Regions from separate parts of the Nocardia sp. NPDC004260 genome, predicted to be linked through region 2. Evidence: predicted binding sites of a transcription regulator. Region 2 holds the regulator's gene; the other holds the start of a gene.
The links. Region 2 encodes HspR, which represses chaperone genes until heat shock. Its sites were predicted from a motif close to ANNTGAGTNNNNNNNACTCANNT; they were not measured.

Region 1 (3,417 bases), on a different contig from region 2:
GCTCCAACGACGAGGCCGAGGACCGCGCCGTGCAGATACAGCAGCCAGGCGTCCTGCTCGACGGAGGCGTAGAACATCTCCATGAACTCCCCCGGCGTGAGCCGCCGCAGCTTACGCGCGGCGAACTCGTCGATGGTCTTGGCCTGCTCCCGGGTGAATTCCTCGTCCTCGACCAGGGTCGGCGCCAAGCCGACCGCGGCGCCCGCCGCGCCCACCGTGAGGTTGTCGAACTGGCGACGCCCCAGCGCCGCCCGCACGAGTGTGGTGGTCGGCCCGAGCTGACGATGGATCTCGTCAGCGATCAAGCGCTCCAGCAACTGCCTGGTCTTGTCCCCGTTCGGGCCTTCCAGCAGCTCCTTGGACAGATTCGGCAGCGTCAGCACCTGGTAGGCCAGGATGTGCGCCAGATCGGTCGCCGCTTGCGGCTGCCGTTTGGCCAGCAGTGCTTGCTTCCACAGGTACTTGTACCTCGGTTGCGGATCGCCCGGCTCGAACACCATCTTCACCGCGATGACGTTCACGATCACGCCGATCGCCGCCGAGGCGAGCAGCACGATCACCCAGCCGGGGGCCAAGCCCAGCACCGGAATCTGCTGGTGCACGTGCAGGTACAGAGCCAGCAGCACGCCGAAGGGCGCGCCGAGCAAGCCGATGCGCACCATGAAGCGCAGTTCGGGCGCCGCGATGGTGGTGGTCAAGTCCTCGAGAATGGCCGGGTTGTCCTGCAGGTAGCGGATCACGAAACCCTTGATGCCGATCAACTGGTCGACGTTGTCGCCCAGCGACGCGAACGCGCGGCGCGACAGTGTGGGCAGTTCCCGGTCCACTCGCTGGTAGATGAGCTGCTTGGCGGCGCGCGGCACGGTACGCCACAGGTCCGCGTTCTCCCGGTACATCAGCTCGTCCACCAGCGGGCGCACCTGCTGCCGCGCCAGCACCGCGATGTAGTCGGCGATGCCGTCGAGATCGAGTTCTTGGATGAAATCTTTAGGGCTGCCGATCCGCATCAGGGCCTTGTCCACGCAGATGCTGGCCATCTTCTCCGCCCGCGCCGGGATGAAGCCCTGGAATCCGAGACGGCGGCCGTCGCCGGAGAAGGTCGGCAGCACTTGCACCCGGCGGGGGAAGTATGGATAGAGCACGTGCAGGCCCGGGATGCGGATGCCGCGAAAAACGACCGGCGAAAACAGCATCAGCACGCCGGTCCAGTTCGTCAGCCATCCCGCCAGCGCGCTGAAGATCGGGAACGTGATCAGGTCGACCACGAATTTCGGCTGCCCGGTCACGCTCTCCCAGTCGATGAACACGCCGGCGGCGAGCGACGACATCGATGGGACTCCCTAAGCCGATCCGGCGGTACCGCCGGTATGAGATATCAAGGCCCCAACGTTCTCATTGCCTTGGACGGGGTGTCAACGCGAAGCGTGGGCCGTACCGGTCGGAACTTCGCCGTCAGCGAACGGACCGGTCGGGGTGGAACAAACCAGCACACCCTGGGGTTGAGTAGGCATCGCTCAACTTTTGGAAGGTCGAAGACGTGACTACACCTCAGAACCTGCCGGTGCTGTTCCTGACCGATCCGATCGTGCTGCCGGGCATGGTCGTGCCCATCGAACTGGACGAATCGGCGCAGGCCGCGATCGATGCCGCGCGCGCCGCCAAGACCGACGCCGTGCTGCTCGCGCCGCGGCTGAACGAGGGCTACGCCACCTACGGCGTGGTCGCCACCATCGAACAGGTCGGCCGGATGCGCGGCGGAGCCCCGGCGGCCGTCCTCAAGGCCGAACGGCGCGCCAAGATCGGGCACGGTGTCACCGGACCGGGGGCCGCGCTGTGGGTCGAGGCCGAGCCGGTCGAGACGCCTGCTCCGGACGGCCGCACGAAGGAACTGGCCGCCGAATACAAGAAGCTGGTCGTCTCGGTGCTGCAACGCCGCGAGGCCTGGCAGATCATCGATGCGGTCAATCAGCTGACCGACCCGTCGGCCATCGCCGACACCGCGGGTTACGCCCCGTACCTGACTTCCGAGCAGAAGCGTGAACTGCTCGAGACCCCCGACGCGGCCGAGCGGCTGACCACGCTGATCGAGTGGACCAAGGCGCACATCGCCGAGGCCGAGATCAGCGAGAAGATCAGCGAAGACGTGCGCGAGGGCATGGAGAAGAGCCAGCGCGAATTCCTGCTGCGCCAGCAACTCAACGCGATCCGCAAGGAACTCGGCGAGGACGAGCCCGACGGCGCCGACGACTACCGCACCCGCGTCGAGCAGGCCGACCTGCCCGACACCGTGCGTGAGGCGGCGCTGCGCGAAGTCGGCAGGCTGGAGCGTGCCAGCGATCAGAGCCCGGAATCCGGCTGGATCCGGACCTGGCTGGACACCGTGCTCGAGCTGCCGTGGACGGTGAAGACCACCGACAGCGCCGACGTCTCGGCTGCCCGCGCGGTGCTGGACGCCGACCACCACGGCTTGGAAGAGGTCAAGGACCGCATGGTCGAGTACCTGGCGGTCCGCGCTCGCCGGGCCGCCCGTGGCCTGGAAGTGGTCGGCGGACGCGGGTCCGGCGCGGTGCTGGTGCTGGTCGGCCCGCCCGGCGTGGGCAAAACCTCGCTGGGAGAGTCCGTGGCGCGAGCCCTCGGCCGCAAGTTCGTCCGCGTGGCCCTCGGCGGCGTGCGCGACGAGGCCGAGATCCGCGGTCACCGCCGCACCTACGTCGGCGCGCTGCCCGGCCGGATCGTGCGGGCCATGAAGGAAGCCGGTTCGATGAACCCGGTCGTCCTGCTGGACGAGATCGACAAGGTCGGCTCGGACTTCCGCGGCGACCCGGCGGCCGCGCTGCTCGAGGTGCTGGACCCGGCGCAGAACCACACGTTCCGCGATCACTACCTGGATCTGGACCTCGACCTGTCCGACGTGCTGTTCATCGCGACCGCGAACGTCATGGAGACCATCCCCGGCCCGCTGCTGGACCGGATGGAACTGATCACCGTCGACGGCTACACCGAGGACGACAAGGTGGCCATCGCGCGCGACTTCCTGGTGCCGCGGCAGCTGGAGCGCAACGCGCTGACCGCCGAGGAGGTGTCGATCAGCGAGGAAGCGCTGCGCGAGATCGCCGCCGACTACACCAGGGAGGCCGGGGTCAGGCAGATGGAGCGGCTGATCGCCAAGGCGCTGCGCAAAGCGGCCACGCGGCTGTCGGAGCGCGAAACCGGATCGGGTTACGACCCGGAATTGGGTTACGACGTCCAGCGTGACGCCGGAGCCCTGACGATCGGTCTGGACGACCTGAAGGACTACTTGGGTCGTCCGCGCTTCACCCCCGACTCGGTGGAACGCACGGCTGTCCCGGGTGTGGCCACCGGCCTCGCTGTGACCGGCGCGGGCGGCGACGTCCTCTACATCGAGGCGAACGCCGC
Region 2 (3,417 bases):
TTCCGCGTACCACCAGGGGTTTTCGTCGTGCTCGCTCACCGGCGTGACCGTGAGCCAGCGGTTGGCCATCGCCAGCTTGCTCAGGGTCTCCAGGTCGTAGAGGTCGCAGGGATGGTGGCCGCCGACGAACAGATGCACCTTCGGATTGGACCGCCGCATCGCCATCGACATCAGCTGCGCGCGCAGCGGCGCGATCCCGGTGCCGCAGCCGACCATCAGCATCTTGCGTTTGGCGTTGCGCGGAACACCCAGGCCGCCGAGTGGCGAGCCGAGCAGCCATTGGTCGCCGACGACGGTCTGGCCGACGATGGCCGAGCTGACCCAGCCGCCGAGCACGCTGCGGACGTGGAACTCGATCTCACCGTTGGCATTCGCCGGTACGGCGGGCGAGAGATAGCGCCACATGCGCGGCCGCGACGGAACCTGCACGCTCAAGTACTGGCCCGCGGCGTAGCGCATCGGCTGATCCAGTTGCAGCCGGACGACGACCAGGTTGCGCAGCACCTCGCGGCGCTCGATCACCGTGCCGGTCCACACCGACGGCGTGGTCTCCTTCTCCGCCGCGCCGATCATGGTGTCGGAGATGATCTGCAGGCCCTCGTCCCAGGCGCGGTCCACCTCGTCGGTCCACATCTCGGTGCCGGCGAACACCTTCACGGCGTTCTTCAGCGCGGTGGCGACGGCGGCGTAGTGCGCGGGCTGCACGCCGTACTTGCGGTGATCCCTGCCGAGCTGGGCCAGGAAGGGCAGCAGCTTGTCGGGCTCCTCCAACCGGTCCAGCGCATAGGAGATCGCCTTGACCAGGCGGTCGCGCTGGGAGTCCATCGCGGCGGGAAAGAAATCGCGGACGTGCGGGTAGTCGGTGAACAAGATCGCGTAGAACGATCTCGCCAGTTTCTCCGGCCCCCCATCCTCCGCAGCAACCGCCTTGAACGTAGTTCTGATCAAAGCGACAGTGCGTGAATCCATTGGTCTCACAACCCCATTTCGCACTCGTTCACGAACCATGCCGACGAGTGAGGTGCTGCGGGCCACTCGACAGCAGCCGATGGCAAGGAGTGTAGGCGAGGTTTGCCAGCAACGGAATCTTTCGAAGGAACATACCGCGCTCAATTTCGTCTAAACGAGGATCCCCAGGGCGACACGCCAGAGAAACCGACTGTAAGACCAGGGATTCGGCACAAAATCAGTCGCGTGCACACCGAATTGGTAAGGCCCTCTTGCGGAATTACGTCCCGATTGGTCTGTTCTAGCGACTTCAGGGCAACATGGCGCCCACTCGAGGTAGATCGAATCGGGTAGGCCGAACCAGTTACGTAAACTGATCTATGGTGAAATGTCCAGTCGATGCGACAACGAAATATACGATGCCGCACCGCTTCCGCTGAACATGTTCTGGTTTATCTTCAGCAAATCTTTGTGACAATGCCCGCGCACGACGACGGCCCCGGCGCCGGATCGCGATGTGCGACCGAGGCCGGGGCCGTCGTCGTGCCGGTTATCGTCTGCGCTGACCGTCCTCACGACGGTGCCGCGGCTGCCAGACGACCAGCGCGGTACTGCGCTGCTGCGGAGCGAGATCCGGGCGGTACGCCGCCCGCGTCCGCTCCAGCTCGGCCGACAGTTCCGCGACCTGCTGGCGCAGTTCCTCCACCTGATTGGTCAGTTCGATGATGCGCTTGATGCCCGCCAGGTTGACGCCCTCGTCCTGGGAAAGCCGCTGCACCTCGCGCAGCAGCTCCACGTCCCGGGCCGAGTAGCGCCGACCACCGCCCGAAGTACGTTGCGGCGTGACCAGTCCCAGACGGTCATACGTGCGCAGCGTCTGCGCGTGCATGCCGGCCAGCTGGGCCGCGACCGAGATCATGAAGAACTCGGCCCGCGACCCGCCGGACGCGTTCTTCGGTTCGGAGGACATCACGCACCTGCCCATCCCGCACGTGGGTCGAATCCGCCGGCCCGTTCCGCCTCCTGGTAGCGCTTCAGCGCCTCGACGGCGTCGTTGTCCAGCTTCTGCGGAATCGCGACCTTCACCGTCACCAGTAGGTCGCCCGCGCCGCCGCCGCGCTTGGGCACGCCACGGCCGCGTACCCGCAAGGTGCGGCCGTCGGCGGTACCCGGAGGCACCTTGACGCCGACCCGGCCATCCAGAGTGGGTACCGAAACCGTTGTACCGAGGACCAATTCGCTGTAACTGACCGGCAGTACCAGGGTCAGGTCGTCGCCGTTGCGGCCGAAGACCTTGTCCTGGCTGACGTGGACGGTGACATACAGGTCGCCCGAGGGCGCCCCGCGCAGTCCCGCCTCGCCCTGACCGGCCAGCCGGATCCGTTGACCGTCACCGACTCCGGGAGGAATCCGCACCGTGATGGTGCGCGTGCGGTTCTGGATGCCGCTGCCCTGGCAGTCGAGGCACGGGTCGTCGATGATCGACCCGCTGCCCCGGCACTCGTCGCACGGCTCGCTGAAGCCGAACGCGCCCTGGTTGCGGCTGACGATGCCGGTCCCGTTGCAGATCGGGCAGACTCGCGGACTCGTGCCCGGTTTGGCGCCGCTGCCGTGACACGTCGTGCACGGCGAGGGGCTGGTCATCCGCAGCGGGACCGTGACGCCCTGGGCCGCTTCCCGGAAACCGAGCGTCGTCTCGGTCTCCACGTCGGCCCCGCGCCTGGGGCGGCTCGCCGACCGCGTGCCGCCCCGGTTGAACAGACCGCCGAGCAGGTCGCCGAGGCCACCGTCGGCGGCACCGGCGGCGCCGCCGAAGATGTCCCCGAGGTTGAACTCCTGCGAGAAGCCACCACCGGTGCCGCCGCCGAAGCCACCGCGACCGTAGCCGCCACCCGCGAAGAGCTTGCGGGTGTCGTCGTACTCCTTGCGCTTGGCCGGATCCGACAGCACGGCGTGCGCCTCGCTGACGGCCTTGAACCGCTCCTCGGCTTTGGTGTCACCGTGGTTGGCGTCCGGATGCAAGTCCCTGGCGAGCTTGCGATAGGCCTTCTTGATCTCGTCCTGCGAGGCGCCGGAGGAAATACCCAGCTCCTTGTAGAAGTCCTTTTCGATCCACTCCCGTTGGCTCACCGAGCATCTCCTCCTCTCGCGTCCTTATTGATCGTTCGCGCCGGCATCAACATCCGATGCCTCTTCAGTAGGTTGAACAGCGTTTTCCGTCAGATCGGCTACGCCGTCGGTTACCCCGACGAGCGCGTGCCGAAGCACCCTATCGCCGAAGCGATAGCCTTTGCGCATCACAATGCCGATCACCGGGTCGTGGCCGGAGCCCTCGTGCTGCACGGCCTCGTGCAGGGTCGGGTCGAAAGGCTCGCCCTCCGAACCGAACTCCTCGAGGCCCTGCTTGAGCAGCGCGGCCGACAGCTTGTCGGCCACCGACCGCAGCGGGCCCGATTCCAGGTCACCGTG

Region 1: the regulator HspR is predicted to act here: its motif matches at 1,498-1,520, upstream of lon (endopeptidase La).

Annotation. Positions count from the first base shown of each region.
Region 1 is NZ_JBSGEZ010000070.1:7,931-11,347, reverse strand. It holds gene ACWEO7_RS30470 (hypothetical protein) at 1-1,328, opposite strand, end outside; gene lon (endopeptidase La) at 1,598-3,417, shown strand, end outside.
Region 2 is NZ_JBSGEZ010000006.1:67,329-70,745, forward strand. It holds gene ACWEO7_RS05940 (FAD-binding oxidoreductase) at 1-969, opposite strand, end outside; gene ACWEO7_RS05945 (heat shock protein transcriptional repressor HspR) at 1,499-1,918, opposite strand; gene dnaJ (molecular chaperone DnaJ) at 1,918-3,078, opposite strand; gene grpE (nucleotide exchange factor GrpE) at 3,103-3,417, opposite strand, start outside.